One region of the Streptomyces sp. NPDC059567 genome, then DNA from elsewhere that is predicted to be linked to it. Evidence: riboswitches for the same ligand, from Rfam matches in the RefSeq annotation. Region 1 holds a riboswitch; each other region holds the start of a gene.
What was found. Region 1 has a riboswitch for cobalamin ahead of ACFVZW_RS00490 (energy-coupling factor ABC transporter permease). Riboswitches for the same ligand answer to the same signal wherever they lie in the genome.
Positions count from the first base shown of each region.

Region 1 (4,802 bases):
ACGAACGGTCGCGGAGTTTCGGCGTGGCCCTGAGCGCCTGCACCACGCCCGCCAAGGGCAGCCCCACCTTTGACCTGCCCGCCGGTGAGCTGGAGTTGGGCATCGGGATCCACGGCGAGCCGGGGCGTGAGCGGCGGTCGATGATGACCTCGCGGGAGATCGCGGACTTCGCCGTCGATGCCGTGCTGGAGGATCTGCGGCCGTCCGGTCCGGTCCTCGCCCTGGTCAACGGCATGGGTGCCACTCCGCTGCTCGAGCTGTACGGCTTCAACGCCGAGGTCCAGCGCGTCCTGACCGAACGTGCGGTGCCGGTGGCCCGGACGCTGGTCGGGAACTACGTCACCTCCCTCGACATGGCCGGCTGTTCGGTCACGTTGTGCGAGGCCGACGAGGAGATGCTGCGGCTGTGGGACGCGCCCGTGCAGACGCCCGCCCTGCGCTGGGGCCGGTGAGAGGGGTGTCCGAGGTGAACGAGTTCGACGCCGCGTTCTTCCTTCGCTGGCTGACCATCGCCGCGGCCGCCGTGGACCGTGAGGCCTACCGCCTCACCGATCTCGACTCGGCGATCGGCGACGCCGACCACGGGGCCAATCTGAAGCGGGGGTTCGCCGCGGTGACGGACGTACTGGAGAAGGAGCCGCCCGCGACGCCGGGAGCCGTACTCGTCGCCGCCGGACGGCAGTTGATCTCCACCGTGGGTGGCGCGTCCGGTCCGCTGTACGGGACGCTGCTGCGCCGGACGGGGAAGAGTCTCGGCGAGGCTGCGACCGTGACGCGGCAGGAGCTGGCCGCGGCGCTCACCGCGGGAGTCGCCGCGGTGGGACAGCTCGGCGGGGCGCGGGTCGGTGACAAGACGATGCTGGACGCGCTCGTTCCGGCGGCCGAGGGGCTCGGCGAGTCCTTCGCGGCGGCCCGGGACGCGGCCGAGCGCGGCGCCCTCGCGACCGTCCCCCTCCAGGCGCGCAAGGGCAGGGCGAGCTATCTCGGCGAGCGTTCCATCGGGCACCAGGACCCGGGGGCCACCTCGTCCGCGCTGCTGATCGCCGCCCTCTCCGAGGCGGCGGCCGCATGACCGCGCAGGTGGGAATCGTCCTCGTCTCGCACAGCGCGGAGGTGGCCGCCGCCGTCGCCGCGCTGGCCCGGGGTCTCGCGGCCGGCGGGGCGACCGCGCCGATCGCCCCCGCGGGCGGCACACCGGCCGGCGGCCTCGGCACCAGCTCCGACCGGATCGCCGCGGCGGCACACGAGGTCGACCGGGGCGCCGGTGTGGCGCTGCTCGTCGACCTCGGCAGCGCCGTGCTGACGGTCAAGGCGCTCCTCGCCGAGGAGGACGAGCTGCCGGAGGGTTCCCGGCTCGTGGACGCCCCGTTCGTCGAGGGCGCCGTCGCCGCCCTCGTCACGGCGAGCGCGGGCGGTGACCTGGACGCCGTGGTGGCCGCGGCATCGGAGGCGTACACGTACCGAAAGGAGTGAGAGGGGGGCGCGCGCGAGACCTGTCACACACCGTCCGGAAGGGCCTCCGTGTTGTGATGTACCTGGTCAACCCACTACTGTCACAGCGCCTTGGTGTACGGGAAACCGGTGCGGTACCGGTGCGGCCCTCGCCACTGTGATCGGGAAGTCCGGCTCCATCCCTCCGGGGAAGCCACTGGACCACCGCGGGAGACCGCGGCGGTTTGGGAAGGCGGAGCCGCGACGGCATGACCCGTCAGCCAGGAGACCGGCCAAGGTGCGTTGTCCATCCACGAGGTGCTGGAGAGGGTCTCCCAACCATGCATATAGCCGAGGGGTATCTGCCCCCTGTGCACGCGGCCGCCTGGGGCGTCGCGTCCGCTCCTTTCGTCGTCCACGGAGTTCGCGCACTGACCCGTGAGGTCAAGGCCAACCCCGAGTCCACCCTGCTGCTCGGTGCGTCCGGTGCGTTCACTTTCGTCCTTTCCGCGCTCAAGATTCCGTCGGTGACGGGAAGTTGCTCGCACCCCACCGGTACGGGGCTCGGCGCGATCCTCTTCCGGCCGCCCGTGATGGCGGTCCTGGGCACGATCACGCTGCTCTTCCAGGCGCTGCTGCTCGCCCACGGCGGGCTGACGACGCTCGGTGCCAACGTCTTCTCGATGGCGATCGTCGGTCCCTGGGCCGGTTTCGGTACGTACTGGCTGCTGCGCCGGTCCAACGTGCCGCTGATGGTGAGCGTGTTCTTCGGTGCGTTCGTCGCCGACATCTCCACCTACTGCGTCACCAGCGTTCAGCTCGCGCTGGCCTTCCCGGACCCGGGCAGCGGTGTGCTCGGCGCGCTGGCCAAGTTCGGCGGGATCTTCGCCGTGACCCAGCTGCCGCTCGCCGTCAGCGAGGGGCTGCTCACGGTGCTCGTGATGCGGCTGCTCACGCAGTCCAGCAAGGGGGACCTGACCCGCCTCGGTGTCCTGCTCCCGTCCCGGAAGAAGAACGAGAACGCGGAGGCGAGCGCCTGATGAGCCGGAACGCGAAGATCAACACACTGCTCCTGCTCGTCGTCGCGGCGCTCGCGGTGCTCCCGCTGGTGCTGGGGCTCGGCGACCACAAGGAGGAGCCGTTCGCAGGGGCCGACGCCGAGGCGGAGACGGCGATCACGGAGATCGCTCCCGACTACGAGCCGTGGTTCAGCCCGCTGTACGAGCCGCCGTCCGGCGAGGTCGAGTCGGCGCTGTTCTCGCTCCAAGCGGCGCTCGGCGCCGGCGTGCTCGCGTACTACTTCGGGCTGCGGCGCGGTCGCAGGCAGGGCGAGGCGCGCGCCGTGACGGCGAAGGAACCGCTGGTCACCACCGGCGACGAGTAAGCGCCGATGCTGCCGATCGACGCGGCGGCGCACAGCAGTCGCTGGCGCCGCCGTCACCCCTGCGAGAAAGCCGTGCTCGGGTTCGGTCTGACGCTGTGCGCGGTCTGTCTGCCGCCCTGGCCGGGCGCCGTGCTCGTCGCGGCGGCCACGCTCGCCGTGCTTCTCGGCCCCGCCGGGGTGCCGGGGCGTCAGCTGTGGCGGGCGTTCCGGATCCCCCTGGGATTCTGTGTGACGGGCGCGATCCCGCTCCTGTTCGAGGTCGGCGGAGCGCGGGGGATCGTCGCCCTCGCGCCGGACGGTCCGGTGCATGCGGGCGAGTTGCTGCTGCGGACCTCGGCTGCCTCGCTGGGCGTGCTGCTGTTCGCGTTCACCACACCCGTCTCGGACGTGCTGCCACGTCTCGTACGGGCGGGGGTTCCGGCGCCCGTGGTGGACGTGGCGCTGGTGATGTACCGGATCAGCTTCCTGCTGCTGGACGCGATATCCAAGATCCGACAGGCGCAGGCGGCCCGGCTCGGGCTCACCACCCGGGCGGCGACCTGGCGCTCGCTCGCGGGGCTCGGCGCGACCGCGTTCGTCCGCGCCTTCGACCGGGCGCAGCGCCTGCAGACCGGGCTCGCCGGGCGGGGGTACGACGGGACCCTGCGGGTGCTGGTGCCCCAGGCCGCGGTCTCGGCCCGATTCCTCGCGTCGACGGCCGGTCTCCTGGCCTGTCTCGTCGCGCTCTCTCTCGTCCTGGAAAGGTCCCTGCCGTGAGCCCTGCGCCGCCTGTCGTGGAACTGGTGAAGGCCACGTTCGCCTACGAGGACGGGCCGGTCGTCCTCGACGGCATCGACTTCGCCGTGCCGGAGGGCCGGGCGATGGCTCTCCTCGGCCGCAACGGCGGCGGCAAGACGACGCTGCTGCGGCTGCTCAGCGGGGGTCTGCGCGGCAGCGCCGGCACGCTCCGGCTGGACGGCGAGGACGTGTCGTACGACCGGAAGGGGCTGACCCGGCTGCGGACGACCGTGCAGTTGGTCGTCCAGGACCCGGACGACCAGCTCTTCGCGGCCTCGGTCGGGCAGGACGTGTCGTTCGGGCCGATGAATCTGGGGCTTCCGGAGGATGAGGTACGACTCCGGGTCCGCGAGGCGCTGGAGGCGCTGGACATCGTGGCCCTGGAGGACCGGCCGACCCATCTGCTCTCGTACGGGCAGCGGAAGCGGGCGGCGATCGCGGGCGCCGTGGCGATGCGGCCGCGGGTCCTCATCATGGACGAGCCGACGGCCGGTCTCGACCCGCACGGGCAGGAGCGCCTTCTTGAGGTGCTCGGGCGGTTGCGGGACTCCGGTACGACGGTGGTCATGGCGACGCACGACGTCGATCTGGCGCTGCGCTGGGCGGACGAGGCCGCCGTGCTCTCGCCCGAGGGGCTGCGGACGGGCCCGATCGAGGAGCTGCTCGCCGACGACGAGCTCCTCGACGCGGCGCGCCTGCGTCGCCCGTGGGGCATGGCGGTGACGCGGCTGCTGCGCGCGCACGGCCTGCTCGCCGCGGACGCGGAGGGTCCGCGCACGGCGGAGGACCTGGACAGCTGGGTGACCGCACCGCGAGGCGCGTGAGGCACAGGAGGCATCCGAGACACCGAACGGAGCTGGGGGCCCGAGACGCCTGATGCACCCGCGTCCCCAAGGCACCTCGTGCACCTGGGCGCCCTGAAGCGCAAGGCATACGACGCGCCGTGCGCACCTGGGCGCCCACGGCGCTTGAAGCACCACGACGGCCCCCTGGCGGATCCCCGCCAGGGGGTCGTGGTGCGCAACGTCGCGCAGATCACCCTCCCCCGCTTATGCAACTTGTTGCACAAGCCCCCTCGGGTCGTCTACAACAGTCACGACGACACTGCGCGAGGAGGCGCCCCCATGACCACCCCGTACCCGCACCTGCTGAGCCCGCTCGACCTCGGGTTCACCACCCTGCCGAACCGGGTGCTCATGGGTTCCATGCA
Region 1 is NZ_JBHWBS010000001.1:119,963-124,764, reverse strand. Features, by position in the region: gene dhaK (dihydroxyacetone kinase subunit DhaK) at 1-452, shown strand, start outside; gene dhaL (dihydroxyacetone kinase subunit DhaL) at 467-1,072, shown strand; gene ACFVZW_RS00495 (PTS-dependent dihydroxyacetone kinase phosphotransferase subunit DhaM) at 1,069-1,473, shown strand; cobalamin riboswitch at 1,520-1,744, shown strand; gene ACFVZW_RS00490 (energy-coupling factor ABC transporter permease) at 1,773-2,471, shown strand; gene ACFVZW_RS00485 (energy-coupling factor ABC transporter substrate-binding protein) at 2,471-2,815, shown strand; gene cbiQ (cobalt ECF transporter T component CbiQ) at 2,822-3,571, shown strand; gene ACFVZW_RS00475 (energy-coupling factor ABC transporter ATP-binding protein) at 3,568-4,416, shown strand; gene ACFVZW_RS00470 (FAD-dependent oxidoreductase) at 4,717-4,802, shown strand, end outside.

Region 2 (4,802 bases), on a different contig from region 1:
TCGGAGAGGGGCAAGGGCCTGGCCTCTGACTGCCCGACAGGATGTAAGCGGTTGCTATGCCGAGGCAAGAGAAGACGCAAAGTTTCTAGGGGTTTCTATGAACCCGAAGGGATCCAACGGAGATTTGGGTAGGTAAACGTTCTCATCCCAAGGCCCTCCCCGGCGCTCAGCCCTGCTCTCGCCCCTGCTTCACGCGGTGCGGGTGCGCCGGGTGCGCGGCGCCTTCGGCGGAGCCACCGAGTCGCGCACCACGATGTGCGTACCCAGCCGGTGCACCCCCGTCGTGGGAGCCCGCCAGGCGTCGTCACCGTCGTCGCCGTCGTCCCCGGGCGTCGCGAGCCGCACGGCCTGCCGGCCCATCTCCTCCAGAGGGATGTGCACGGTGGTCAGCCTCGGACGCATCTCCTGCGCCACGGGCACATCGTCGTAGCCGACGAGGGAGACGTCCTCCGGGATCCGGGCACCCGCCTCCTCCAGCGCCTGCGCCGCGCCCGCCGCCACGATGTCGTTGGCGGCGAAGATGGCGGTGAAGTCGAGCCCCTCGCCGAGGAGTTCGACCATCCGGCGATAGCCGAAGCCCCTGCTGAAGGCACCGGTGTGCACCAGACCGGCGTCGGGCGTCACGCCGCGCAGTTCGAGGGCCCTGCGGTATCCGGCGAGGCGGTCCAGCGTGGTCGAGACGGCGGGCGGGCCGCCGAGGTAGAGGATCCGGCGGTGCCCTTGCGTCAGCAGATGGTCGGTGATGGCGAACGCGCCGCCCTCGTTGTCGTACTCCACCGCCGCCGCGGGGACCCGTCCCCCCAGCGAGGGCCGGCCGCACAGCACCAGGGAGGAGCCGCCCGCGTGCAGTTCCTCCGCGCGGCGGGTGAGTTCCGCGGTGTAGGCGCGGTCCACGACGCTCCCCCCGACCAGCACGACCACGTCGGCACGCTGCTCGTGCAGGAGGTCGACGAAGGCCAGTTCGCGCTTCGCGTCGCCCTGCGTGCAGCAGACCAGACAGAGCCGGCCCGTGCGCGCCGCCTCGCGCTCCACACCGCGCGCGATGTACGCGAAGAAGGGGTCGACGATCTCGCTGACGATGATCCCCACGGTGCGGTTGGAGGTGCCGGCCAGGGCGCGAGCATGCGCGTTCACGACATAGCCGAGCTCCCGCATCGCGCCCTCGACCCGGTCGCGGGTCGCCTGCGCCACGGGATAGTTGCGGTTCAGCACCCGTGAGACGGTCGCCGTCGACACGCCGGCGAGCGCGGCCACCTCCCGGATGGTCGCGCGCCGCGAATCCCCCGCCGCCACCTGCCGAGCACTCCCGTCCATCGGTGCCGCCTCCTCACGTGCGGCTGGAGCCTATACGAACTCCGTCGCCGTCGTTCATGGGAGCTGAACGAGGCCGCCCCGAGGAGCGGGTTCGGCACTGATCGGGTCGCGCCCCACGGCCCCTCGCAGCGGGTGTGTCTCGTTTCACCGTCCGGAATATGAGCCGATCGCGTCGTTCCCTGCCCGCGCGGTACGCTGCCCGGGCAGCTGGTTCGCCCCGTCAGCCAGGCGGGACGCGTCGTAAGAGGGAACCCGGTGGGAATCCGGGACTGCCCCGCAGCGGTGAGCGAGAACGACCGCCGTCATACGCACTGGGCCCGTGAGGGCCTGGGAAGCGACGGCCAGTAGGTGTCTCGTACGGCTTCCGTACGAGACGTGCTCGCGAGTCCGAAGACCTGCCCGCTGCCCGCACGCGACCGTTCGCGTGCGGTGATCCCGGTGACCTCGTGGGCGGGTCGGCGTGCACAGCAGGGCGGATCGGCCGCGCGTACCTCGATGTACGCCCCGGCGGTGGTCCGTCCGGTTCGTCACCCCTCGCTCGCGGCTCTCCGGGTCTGTCTCACGACACGCAAGCTCGCGAAGGAGAGTTACGTGACAACCGAGTCCGCGGCAGCACGGGCCACCGTCCACGGATACCCCCGCCAGGGTGGGAACCGGGAACTGAAGAAGGCCGTCGAGGGGTACTGGAAGGGCCGCGTCACCGCCGATGCCCTCCGGGAGACCGCCCGTGAGCTGCGCAGGAGCAACTGGGAGCAGCTCGTCGACGCCGGCGTCCACGAGGTCCCGACCGGCGACTTCTCCCTCTACGACCACGTCCTCGACACCAGCGTCATGGTCGGCGCGGTACCCGCCCGTCACCGCGCCGCCGTCGAGGCCGACGCGCTCGACGGGTACTTCGCGATGGCCCGCGGCACCCAGGACGTGGCGCCGCTGGAGATGACCAAGTGGTTCGACACCAACTACCACTACCTCGTCCCCGAACTGGGTCCCGACAGCGCCTTCAGTGCCACGAGCGACAAGCAGGTCGCGGAGTTGAAGGAGGCCCTCGCGCTCGGCCACTCGGCCCGCCCCGTCCTGGTGGGACCCGTCACGTACCTGCTGCTGGCCAAGCCGGCGCCCGGTGTCGCCGAGGACTTCGAGCCGCTCACCCTGCTGGACCGGCTGCTGCCCGTGTACGCCGAGGTGCTCGCGGACCTGCGCGCGGCGGGCGCCGAGTGGGTGCAGCTCGACGAGCCCGCCCTCGTCCAGGACCGCACCCCCGCCGAGCTGAACGCCGCCGCCCGCGCCTACCGCGAGCTCGGCGGCCTGGCCGACCGGCCGAAGCTGCTGGTCGCCTCCTACTTCGACCGGCTGGGCGAGGCGCTGCCCGTGCTGGCGAAGGCCCCCGTGGAGGGACTCGCGCTCGACTTCACCGATGCCGCCGCCGCGAACCTCGCGGATCTCGCGGCGGTGGGCGGCCTGCCGGGCAAGCGGCTGGTCGCCGGCGTCGTCGACGGCCGCAACATCTGGATCAACGACCACCAGAAGTCCCTCACCACCCTCGGCACCCTGCTCGGCCTCGCCGATCAGGTCGACGTCGCGGCGTCCTGCTCGCTGCTCCACGTCCCGCTGGACGCCGCGGCCGAGCGGGACATCGACCCGCAGATCCGCCGCTGGCTCGCCTTCGCCCGCCAGAAGACCGCCGAGATCGCCACGCTCGCGCGCGGCCTGTCCCAGGGCACCGGCGCGATCGCCGCCGAACTGGCCGCCAATCGCGCCGATCTGGCCTCCCGGGCAAGCTCGGCGATCACCAACGACCCGGCCGTACGGGCGCGCACTGCCGCCGTCACCGAGAGCGACACCCGCCGCGCCCAGCCCTACGCCGAGCGCGCCGCCGCGCAGCGGGCCCACCTGGGCCTGCCGCCGCTGCCGACCACGACCATCGGCTCCTTCCCGCAGACCGCCGAACTGCGCACCGCACGCGCCGATCTGCGCGCCGGATGGCTCGACAAGGCGGGTTACGAGGAGCGGATCGAGGCCGAGATCCGCGAGGTCATCGCTTTCCAGGAGAAGACCGGTCTCGACGTCCTCGTGCACGGCGAGCCCGAACGCAACGACATGGTCCAGTACTTCGCCGAGCAGCTCACCGGCTACCTCGCCACCCAGCACGGCTGGGTCCAGTCGTACGGCACCCGGTACGTCCGGCCGCCCGTCCTGGCCGGCGACATCTCCCGCCCTGTGCCGATGACGGTGCGCTGGACGACGTACGCACAGCGGCAGACCTCCCGCCCCGTCAAGGGGATGCTGACCGGCCCGGTCACGATGCTCGCCTGGTCGTTCGTCCGCGACGACCAGCCGCTCGCCGACACCGCCCGCCAGGTCGCGCTCGCGCTGCGCGACGAGGTCGCCGATCTGGAGGCGGCGGGCACGTCGGTGATCCAGGTCGACGAACCGGCCCTGCGCGAGACGCTGCCGCTGCGCGCCGACGCCCACGCCGCGTACCTCGCCTGGGCCACCGAGGCCTTCCGCCTCGCCACGGCCGGCGTCCGTCCGGACACCCAGATCCACACGCACATGTGCTACGCCGAGTTCGGCGACATCCTCCGGGCCATCGACGACCTCGACGCGGACGTCATCAGCCTGGAGGCAGCGCGCTCCCATATGCAGGTCGCGGACGAACTCGCCGGCGCCGGATACCCCCGGGAGGTCGGCCCCGGCGTGTACGACATCCACTCACCGCGCGTTCCGGAGGAGGCGGAGGCCGTCACCCTCATCGAGCGCGCCCTGCTCTCCGTACCCGCCGACCGGCTCTGGATCAACCCCGACTGCGGGCTGAAGACACGCGGCTGGGGCGAGGTCCGGCCGGCCCTGGAACACATGGCCGCGGCGGCCCGCCGAGTCCGCGGCAGCCTGCCCCGGGCGGAGAGCTGAGCACATGAACACCCGTATCACCGTCGGCGATCGGGCCCACAAGGCACCGGCCGACTCCCAGGTGACCCTCGCCCACATCATGAGCGAGCACGAAACCAATCTGTACGGGACCATCCACGGCGGCGTCGTCATGAAACTCATCGACGACGCGGCCGCGGCAGCGGCGGGCCGCCACGCGGACGGCCCCGCCGTGACGGTCTCCGTCGACCGGATGACGTTCCTCTCCCCCGCCCGCGCCGGGGACCTGCTCACCGTCCACGCCGAGCTGTGCCACGCGGGCCGGACCTCGATGGCCGTCGCGGTCGGCGTCACCGCGGAACGCTGGAACGCGACCTCCGGTCCCACGACCGAAGTGGCCACCGCCCGGCTGACCTTCGTCGCGATCGACGCGGAAGGCCGTCCGCGCCCGGTCCCCGGCCTGAAGGAGGAGTAGCGGCGTGCCGGGGGCGTGACCGGCGTCCCGGACGGTCTCGACCTGGGCGGAGGCCCCGGCGGAGGTGGCGGGTGGAACGGACCACCGGCCACCTCGGAGCCGGGGCCGCCGCCGAGGAGCGGAGGTCACCGGGGCAGGGTCGCCG
Region 2 is NZ_JBHWBS010000031.1:30,666-35,467, reverse strand. Features, by position in the region: gene ACFVZW_RS16575 (LacI family DNA-binding transcriptional regulator) at 190-1,314, opposite strand; cobalamin riboswitch at 1,506-1,732, shown strand; gene metE (5-methyltetrahydropteroyltriglutamate--homocysteine S-methyltransferase) at 1,906-4,224, shown strand; gene ACFVZW_RS16565 (acyl-CoA thioesterase) at 4,229-4,657, shown strand.
Region 2: another riboswitch for cobalamin. It lies ahead of metE (5-methyltetrahydropteroyltriglutamate--homocysteine S-methyltransferase); the one in region 1 lies ahead of ACFVZW_RS00490 (energy-coupling factor ABC transporter permease).

Region 3 (4,802 bases), on a different contig from region 1:
CCTCCGACGCCACCTCAAGGACCGCCGTGGCCATGGCGAAGACACCGGGGTCGCCACCCGAGACGACGGCGACCCGGCGCCCGCGGCGGGCGAGGTCGAGGGCGAACTCGGCGCGCTCGGACTCGACCTTGTTGTCCGAGCCGTGCCTGCGCTGGCCGGGGCGCAGCGCCGGCACGCGGTCGAGGTAGGTGGTGTAGCCGACGAGATCGTCGGCGTTGACCAGCGCGCCGCGCGACTCCGGGGTCAGCCAGGGCGCTCCCGCCGGGCCGGTGCCGACGACGACGACCTCGCCGACGGTCTCCCGGGACTCGGGGGTGACGGCGTCGATACGGGAGGGCAGGACGGCGACCGAGAAGTACGGGACGGTCTCGGGGTCCACCTCGGAGAGGATCTCCGTCCGCTCGCCCGCCATGAACGCCCGCTCCACGTACCGCGCGTCCTCCAGGCGGTCCGCGCGTTCCAGGGCGCGGCGCACGGTCGGGAACGTGCGGCCGAGCTTCATCACGACCGCCGAGTCCGTGCCCGCGAGGCGGGCCGTCAGCTCGTCCTCCGGCAGCGTGCCGGGGATGATCGTCAGGACCTCTTCCGCCTCGCACAGCGGCTCGCCGAGCCGCGCGGCGGCCGCGCTGACGGAGGTGACGCCGGGGATGACGGTGGTGTCGTAGCGGTCCGCGAGCCGCTTGTGCATGTGCTGGTACGAGCCGTAGAAGAGCGGGTCGCCCTCGGCGAGCACGGCGACGGTGCGACCGGCGTCCAGGTGGGCGGCGAGACGGGCCGCGGCCTCCTCGTAGAAGTCGTCGAGCGCGCCGCGGTAGCCGCCGGGGTGGTCGGTGGTCTCCACTGTGAGCGGGTACATGAGCCGCTCCTCGATGTGGTCCTCGCGGAGGTGCTCGGCGGCGATGGAGCGCGCGATGGAGCGGCCGTGGCGGGCCGAGTGGTAGGCGACGACGTCGGCGGACGCGATGGCCTTCACGGCGGCGACCGTCATCAGGTTCGGGTCGCCGGGGCCGAGGCCGACTCCGTACAGCTTGCCGGGGGCGTCGGCGCTCATGCCTGGATCTCCGCTTCCGTCGCGATGGCGTTGATCGCGGCCGCGGTCATCGCGCTGCCGCCGCGCCGGCCCCGTACGACGAGGTAGTCGAGGCCCAGGGTCTGGGCGGCGAGGGCGTCCTTGGACTCGGCGGCGCCGATGAAGCCGACCGGTATCCCGAGGACGGCGGCCGGGCGGGGCGCGCCCTTCGCGATCATCTCCAGGAGGTGGAAGAGGGCGGTGGGCGCGTTGCCGATGGCGACGACGGAGCCTTCGAGGCGGTCGCGCCAGAGTTCGAGGGCGGCGGCGCTGCGGGTGGTGCCGAGCTCGGCGGCGAGGGCGGGCACGGCGGGGTCGGAGAGGGTGCAGACCACGTCGTTGTCGGCGGGCAGGCGCTTGCGGGTCACTCCGCTGGCGACCATCTGCGCGTCGCAGAGGATGGGTGCGCCGGCGCGCAGGGCGGCGCGGGCGCGGGAGACGACCTGCGGCGAGTAGGCGAGGTCGCGGACGAGGTCGGTCATGCCGCAGGCGTGGATCATGCGGACCGCGACCGTGGCGACGTCGGCGGGCAGATCCGCGAGGTCCGCCTCGGCGCGGATCGTGGCAAAGGACTGGCGGTAGATCTCCGCGCCGTCCTTCTCGTAGGCGAACATCGTGTCGTTCTCGCTCATCTCGTTGTGCGGGCCGTTGCGACTGCTTCGGTCAGGGAGGTACGGGGGGTGGGGCGGCCGTCCACGAGGTAGGTGCCCTCGGCGGTGGCGAGGACGTCGACCCAGGTGCCGGGGGCGCCTTGGGGGTGGCCGCACCGGCGCTCGCACCCGGAGAAGTGGACGGGGAGGCCGGGCGCGCCGGGTACGGCGTCGGCGCGGACGTCGGCGAGGGACTTGGCGCAGCCGGGCCGCCCGGTGCAGGCGCCGACGCCGACCCAGGGGTCGTCGGGGCGGGTGATCAGCCCGGCCGCGTCCAGCGCGGGGAGCCGGGTGCGGGAGGCCCCGACGACGACGGCCCCGCGCCAGGGCGTGAGCCGTACCTCGTCGGCGGGCAGCAGCGCGCGGAGCTGGGCGGCGGTCAGCCGCCCGAGCGGCGCGAGCACGTGCAGCGCGTTCCCGCCGAGGGGTCCGGGCCGGGGCGGCGCGGCATGCGGCAGCGGTGGTGCGGGGACGACGGGATGGGCGTCGACCCCGGCCCGCGCGAGCGCGGCGGCGAGGTCCGGCTGCTGCCCCTGGGGCAGCTCCCGCACCCGCCAGGCCCCGTTCCCGGCGTCGCGGGCAGCTTCGAGGAAGGCCCCGGCGGCGGCGAGCGCGGCGCGGGGGGCGTCGGCGGTGGCGACCCGGAAGACCCGGTCGCCCACCCGGAGCCGGACCGACCGCCCTCCTGCGATCAAGGTCACATCTCCGCCCAGCCGCGCCACGTCGCCGCGGCCGTCGTCCAGGGCGAAGAGGAAGCGGCCCGACAGGGCAGCCGTCCAGGGGGCCGCGCAGAGCAGCGCGTCCAGTTCGCGGGCCCACAACTGCACGTCCGCGTGGCCGAGTCCGTCCAGTCCCGCGGTCGGGGAGGCGACGATGTTGCGGACGCGTTCGTGCGTGGAGGAGGGCAGCAGGCCCGCCTCCGTCAGCCGGTCCGCCAGCTCCGCTCCGCAGCCCCCGTCGAGACCGCGCAGCTCCACGTTGCCCCGGGACGTGACCGCGACGCGGCCGTCGCCCAAAGACTCCGCCGCCGACGCCAGGGACTCGACCTGATGTGCCGTCAACAGCCCTGCGGGCAGGCGCAGTCGGGCCAGGCCGCCGTCGTCGGCGGGGTGCAGGCGCAGCGCGCCGGGGCAGGCATCGCCACGGTCCCGTATGAGAGCTTCGCCCCGGTTGGGCGTTGTGGGCGGGGTGGGCGGCATGGCGGCGAGCATACCCACGTGGATCCGGGCGACCCCTGGGGACGACCCCTGCCCGCCGTGAGCACGATCTACTATGCAGACGGCATGGGGTCCCAGGACCCCGGGGAGGAAGCCCGGTGAGAATCCGGCGCGGTCCCGCCACTGTGAGCCAGGTCGCACCCGCGGCCGGGTGAGTCAGGAACTCCTGCCGTCCATACGACCACCCGGGGCGCGGACAACCCCGAGGAAGGCCTGCGCACGCATGCGAATTCTGTTGCTGTCGCACTCCGACACCGACCTGCTCAGCGCCCGCGCGGCCGGCGGCCCCGTCGAGTACCGGTTCGCCAATCCCTCCCGCCTCGCCCTGGACGACCTGCCCGGGCTCCTGGACGGCGCCGACCTCGTCGTCGTCCGCCTCCTCGGCGGTCTGCGCGCCTGGGAAGAGGGCCTGCAGGCGCTGCGGACGGCGGAGAAGCCGCTGGTCGTGCTCTCCGGCGAACAGGCCCCCGACGCCCAGCTCATGGAGACCTCCACCGTCCCCGTCGGCGTCGCCACCGAGGCCCACGCCTACCTCGCGCACGGCGGCCCGGCCAACCTGGAGCAGCTGGCCCGCTTCCTCTCCGACACCGTGCTGCTCACCGGCCACGGCTTCGACGCCCCGGCCGCCGCGCCGACCTGGGGCCCGCTGGAGCGCACGCCCCGCACGACCGACGGCCCGACGGTCGCCGTGCTCTACTACCGCGCCCACCACATGAGCGGGAACACCGCCTTCGTCGACTCCCTCTGCGAGGCGATCGAGGACAAGGGCGCCCGGGCCCTGCCGCTGTACGTCGCGTCCCTGCGCGCCCCCGAGCCGGAGCTGCTCGACCGCCTGCGCGGTGCCGACGCGATCGTCACCACCGTCCTCGCGGCCGGCGGCACCAAGCCCGCCGAGGCGCAGGCCGGCGGCGACGAGGAGGCCTGGGACGCGGGCGCGCTCGCCGCCCTCGACGTACCGATCCTGCAGGCGCTCTGCCTCACCGGCTCGCGTTCGGCCTGGGAGGAGAACGACGAGGGTCTCTCCCCGCTGGATGCCGCCAGCCAGGTCGCCGTCCCCGAGTTCGACGGCCGGCTCATCACCGTCCCGTTCTCCTTCAAGGAGATCGACGAGGACGGGCTGCCCGCGTACGTCGCCGACACCGAGCGCGCCGCCCGCGTCGCCGGGATCGCGGTCCGCCACGCGCTCCTGGGGTACATCCCGAACGAGCGGAAGAAGCTCGCTCTGGTCCTCTCCGCTTACCCGACCAAGCACTCCCGGATCGGCAACGCGGTCGGCCTCGACACCCCCGCCTCCGCCGTCGCGCTGCTGCGCCGCCTCCGTGAGGAGGGCTACGACTTCGGTCCGGTCGAGGAGATCCCGGGCCTGGTCTCCGGTGACGGCGACGAGCTGATCTACGCCCTGATCGAGGCCGGCGGCCACGACCAGGACTGGCTCACCGAGGAGCAGCTGGCGAAGAACCCCGTCCGCATCCCGGCCGCCGACTACAAGCGCTGGTACGCCCAGCTCCCGGCCGAACTGCGCGAGGCCGTCGAGGAGCACTGGGGCCCGGCGCCCGGCGAGATGTTCCTGGACCGGTCCCGCAACCCGGAGGGCGACATCGTCCTCGCCGCGCTGCGGCGCGGGAACCTGCTGATCCTCATCCAGCCGCCGCGCGGCTTCGGCGAGAACCCGATCGCGATCTATCACGACCCCGATCTCCCGCCGTCCCACCACTACCTGGCCGCCTACCGCTGGATCGCGGCGCGCGCCGAGGACGGCGGCTTCGGGGCGGACGCGATGGTCCACCTCGGCAAGCACGGCAACCTGGAGTGGCTGCCCGGCAAGAACGCGGGCCTGTCGGCCGCCTGCGGCCCGGACGCGGCGCT
Region 3 is NZ_JBHWBS010000065.1:32,136-36,937, reverse strand. Features, by position in the region: gene ACFVZW_RS25230 (precorrin-2 C(20)-methyltransferase) at 1-1,051, opposite strand, end outside; gene ACFVZW_RS25225 (precorrin-8X methylmutase) at 1,048-1,683, opposite strand; gene ACFVZW_RS25220 (cobalamin biosynthesis protein CobG) at 1,698-2,930, opposite strand; cobalamin riboswitch at 2,982-3,125, shown strand; gene cobN (cobaltochelatase subunit CobN) at 3,160-4,802, shown strand, end outside.
Region 3: another riboswitch for cobalamin. It lies ahead of cobN (cobaltochelatase subunit CobN); the one in region 1 lies ahead of ACFVZW_RS00490 (energy-coupling factor ABC transporter permease).

Region 4 (4,802 bases), on a different contig from region 1:
GCCGACCGCCGGCTCCGCGGCCGACCACCTGGCGGCCGCCTGGCAGGCGGCGTACGGGCGCGGCCCGGAGCCGGTGCGCGCGTACAGCGAGTCCATCAAGGCCGTCGAGGCGGCCGCGCACGCCGTCGTTCAGCCGAACCACGCGAAGGCAACGCTCGGCACCATGCTCGGCGAGCTGAAGAGCGCCCGGCACAAGTTCGTCTTCGCGATCCCGGCCGCGGCCGGCGACGCCGTCGCCCCGGCGGAGGCGTTGATGCGCGCGCTGTGGGACGGCCAGACGTCCCGGCACGGCGGGCAGACCGCGACCGTGGACGAGACGCTGGAGGCGGCCCGGGCCGGGGTCCACCTCGCTGCCACCCTCGTGCAGTGGTTCACCTCCGGCGCCGTGACCCGCATCCCCTGACTGTTCGGCGGGTCGATCGGGAGCGGAGCGGTCACAGTTCGCGCCCAGGCCGTCTTCCCGGAAAGGCCCGTGAGACGCGGCTCGGTGCAGGACGATGGCCTGCAGGGGTCCTCACCGGAGGAACCGGCTGGGTCGAGGAGGAGCATGAGCGGAGAACACTTGATCACCGACGAGGAGACGCGCCGGATCGCGGAGGGCTTCCTCACCGCGTCCTCCTGGATTCGGCGATGTCAGGTGGGGGCGAACCGTGATCGGGCCGGACGCCGCGTACCTCAAGGGGTGGGGGCCTGATTTCCCCGAGGACGTCGAGCTCCGGGAGGGACAGCGGTGGTCGTGGACCGTCTCGTTCACCGACCCCGCCGGCGGGGGTAAGGGGCTCTCCCACACGGAGGTCCTCGACGGGCTGACCCGGATCGTGTACGGCGAGCACTCAGGTTCTGATGGGTGGCAGTACCTGGCCATCCGCCAGTGGTTCACCGAGCCCTCGGACGCCCGACAGGCACTCAGCCTGTCCACGACCCACCAGTCGCTGATATGCCAGCAGGCCCTCTACGGCAAGGTCGTCTTCCGCACCCCGGATGAGGAGTCCATGTCCGGCAAAAAGCTGGACTTCTTCAGCGAGCAGCGACTCACGGCCGCAGAACCCGAAGAAGAATGAGGCGCCGGGCCGCCTCCACATGACCACTGACCCCCTTGTGCCACCCCCGTAGCCGCACAATGGGCCCTGGACGCAGGGGAATCCGGTGGGAATCCGGAACTGTCCCGCAACGGTGTATGCCTTCAGGCGTCAGTCCGAGGACCTGCCCATCCAGAACGTGCCCGAGCGTGTCCGCGCGCCCGTGCCCTTCTGGGAGGGCTTCGGGACATCGCCTTGAAGCCCGATCCACATCGGATCGGGCTTTCTTGCTGTCAGCCTCCGGGTCTCTGCAACGAAGGGGCGAGGTCTGCGCGAGCGCGCAGACGAACTGCCGCCGTCACCGGCGGAGACAGCCAGGAGGACTTCGTGACCATTCAGATCGCGCCGCTGGCGGCCCTGCTCCTCGTCGTGAGCATCGCCGTCGGCATCACGGTCTTCAAGCACACCGCGCGTGCCGCCGGCCGCGGCGACGGCGGCGATCGCTTCGGGTGCGGCCGTGGCGATGGTCCTGGCGCTGCTGCTCGCCCCTGGGTTCGGGCAGTCCCGGCGGACCCCACAACGTCGACGACTCCCCTGGGCCCGGCCACGCCTGTTGAGTAGTCGACCGGCAGCCTGGCTGACCCTCGGGACAGCACAACATCCCGGAGGCTGGCGGGAGTTGGCCTACGGCCGATGGTCGTCGCACCGCCAGCCGCACGCGTAGAAACGGGCTTGAGCTCCGCACGGTGTCACCCCAGCCCCGCACTGCCCCCGGTACACCACTGACACGACCCCCGCAGACGCCGCGGCAAGCGGGGCAGGCTGCGGGGAACGGGGCAGCGGGATGTACGGGAGCGGTGCCGAGTCCCGGTCATCCACGGCCGGGGGCTGGACGCGGCACGTGGGATCGCCGTCCTCCATCGGGCGCTTCACCTGTCGTTGCCTCGGCATCGCGACTGGCGCTTCGTCCGGCGTCGCGTCGAGGTAGGCACTGTGGTCGGCTGCCGGGGTCCAGAACTCAAACGCGGTCCGCTTCACCTTGACCACCGCCCGGACGTACAGACCGGAGGCGGCATCTCGGATGAACTCATCGAAGGGACGCTCGGCGGGGCGAATGGTCGGGTGCCAGCCCCCGCACTTGCCTGTCCGCTGCTTCGGGCATGGCCCTGGGAGCCGCTCGTCACACCGGGCGAGTTCGATGCGGCGGATACCACCTCGGAACGGGATTGGAGAGTCCCGCTTCATGATCAGTTCTAGGGGGACTCTGTCGGTACGCAGCCACGGCACCGTCATGTCCCTCGCCATGTCCTGGCTGTCCGTCTGCCACGCATCCAGCACCCCCGCCCGCCGGGCCGCCGCATCGCGTGCCTTGATCTCGCGCGGGTTGCGTGGTGACAGTTGCGACTCGAATCCCAGAAGTACTCCGTCCGCACCGCGGATTAGGACGTCACTGCGGATTGCGCGGTCCTTGCTCGCCCGCTCCTGCACGGCTGTGTGCCCGCCTTCCTCGGCAGCCCGTACGGCCCGCTCCTTGTAAGCCTTGTGCTCGTCGGACTCCCCGCCGCCGTAGTGCCGGTCCTCCGCGTCGCTGCGCATGTGGGCGGCGACGGGCTTGCCCATTCGCCGATACAGCGACATTGGCTCAGTGAAGCCCCGTTCCTCGCACACCTCTGCGCACGTGAGTCCGCGGACCGGCACAGGCAATCGGCGGTCGGCGAGAAGCTGCTCGAGGAGGGCGGCGCCACCGGCAACTCCGAGGTCTGGTTTGGTCAGGTCCAGCCTTCGGTCGAACCCTGCGAGCCGCACGTATCGGTTGGGCATGCCGCCTCCGCTCGCCACACGGCCACGACGGGCCGCTGTTGATCCGGGGCATTACCCCCGGTGTGTTCCGCTAGTCCGAACTTCCATCGTGATGGTGGCCACTGACAATGGCCCTGGCTGGGACGCGGTCGGCCACCAGCAGGCGCGGCGACCGCCCCGATCGCTACTGATCACGTGCCGCACACGATGCTGCTGTGCCGCGCCGGCGCCGAACTCGTCGAGGACGAGCTGGGTCGGGCGTCTCGGGGCTGGGTGGCCCCATGAGTCAACTGATACAGATAACGCCCAAATACCCGTGGTACTGGGTTGCGTCACCTGCGGCGGAGCCCCGGGGGCGCTGCGCGAAGCGACCCCGTTATCTGTAGCAAGGAGCTGTGGTGCCCACCGTCGTCCAGCTGCCGACCGGCAAGGCCCTCACCGTCCACGCGGCGGCCGACTGCTTCCTCGACTCGATCGACAACCCCAACACCGCGCGCGGGTCCAGGCGCCGCTGCAGCAGGGGCTCCTCCTTGCCCGAGCATTGTTGGTACCCGGCCGGATATGCAGGTAGCGAGTATTTCCGCTAGCTGGAATGCGAGTGTGAGAGAAAGCCGGTGGGCGAGCCCGGTGGCCGCTGGTGGCCTTCGCCGGCCCCCAGACCCCCGCTGCCCCGGCATCCCGCAGCGCGGGCCGGTATCGCTGTGGTGGAGCTCCGTGCGCGCTGCGGGACACCGGGGACTGGATCCGCCGATACCGGTTCAGTTGGGCTGGACTCCGAGCCACCGACTGCGTTCGGCAGCGGCGCCCTTGGCCGGGTGCGGCGGTGTGAAGCCCAGCGGATAGGGGACGGTTCGCGCCTGCTGGCCGGGGGTTGCCCGCAGGACCACCTGGTACGGGCCGATGGGCTTGCCGTCCTCGCCCAGGGGCCACAGGCCGACCAGGTCGTTGCCGCCGTCGCTGGTCTCCGCCCGGATCTCCAGTACCGGGCCGTCCTCGCCGTCGGTCTGCTGCCAGGTCACCCCCAGCAGCGGCCAGCCGGCGGCAGCCTCGCCGACCAGGCCGGTGATGGCGCTTCTTCGCGGGCGCCCTGACGTCGTCGCCGACGTTGATGTCCTCGTCGTCGTCCGGCAGCTCCGGGGTGTCGCTCGCGGTGCGGGTGCGCTGGGGGTCACGGGAGCGGGAGAGCCAGCACGACGGAGCTCGCTTCTGAACGGCAAGAAGCCCGCGCCTTGGGCGCGGGCTTCTTCAAGCAAGGTGACCTTGGTCACAGGGAGACGGCGGCGAAACACGTCTCCATAGAGGGGCACGTCGAGACCATTTCGAACGGGCAACTCGTGATGTCTAGTTTCGCCACTGCGCACTGCATAGTGCGTTGTTTCGGACGGCACCGGACGCCTCCGGACACCCCCGGACAAGTGAAGGCTGCTACCAGCGAAGAGCCACAGAGGGCCGACGGCACACCAGGAACGCTTCGGACGCTCCCGGACGATCTGGCCTAGGCCACCACGCGAGCACGGCAAAGACGACCCCTGCGTTGCAGTGATGGACCGTCAAATATGTGTGGAGTACATGCTCCTGACGGCGTGGGACAAGGCGCGAGAAGCGAGTTGATCGAGCCCCTCGCCGTGCGCAAGAGTCATTGATGCGCGCCGCCGGAGGTGCGTGAGGGGCCGGCGAACCCCTCGAAATACGTCGAGACCACATGTGAGCGGAAGAAGGTCAACTCGTGTTCCCCATCTTCGTGCCGGGGGTCGGCTGGGTCTTCCAGCCCGTCGTCCCCGTGTCCCCCGGGTGCGTGTACGCGCCCGTTGAGCAGCCCAAGACGTTCGGGTTCCGTCAGGCCGCGATCGGCGTCCTGTCGGTGCTCGTCCTGCTCTGGTTGTGGCCCACCCACCCGGTCGAGGTCATCGGTGCCGTGGCGGCCGCGGCCGCCGTCGAGGCTCTGGCCCGCCTCGCCGACAACCTCGCTCACAGGATGCGCCG
Region 4 is NZ_JBHWBS010000040.1:9,176-13,977, forward strand. Features, by position in the region: gene ACFVZW_RS19310 (hypothetical protein) at 1-403, shown strand, start outside; gene ACFVZW_RS19315 (hypothetical protein) at 651-1,061, shown strand; cobalamin riboswitch at 1,106-1,226, shown strand; gene ACFVZW_RS19320 (hypothetical protein) at 1,407-1,640, shown strand; gene ACFVZW_RS19325 (hypothetical protein) at 1,704-2,840, opposite strand; gene ACFVZW_RS19330 (hypothetical protein) at 3,578-3,838, opposite strand; gene ACFVZW_RS19335 (hypothetical protein) at 4,546-4,802, shown strand, end outside.
Region 4: another riboswitch for cobalamin. It lies ahead of ACFVZW_RS19320 (hypothetical protein); the one in region 1 lies ahead of ACFVZW_RS00490 (energy-coupling factor ABC transporter permease).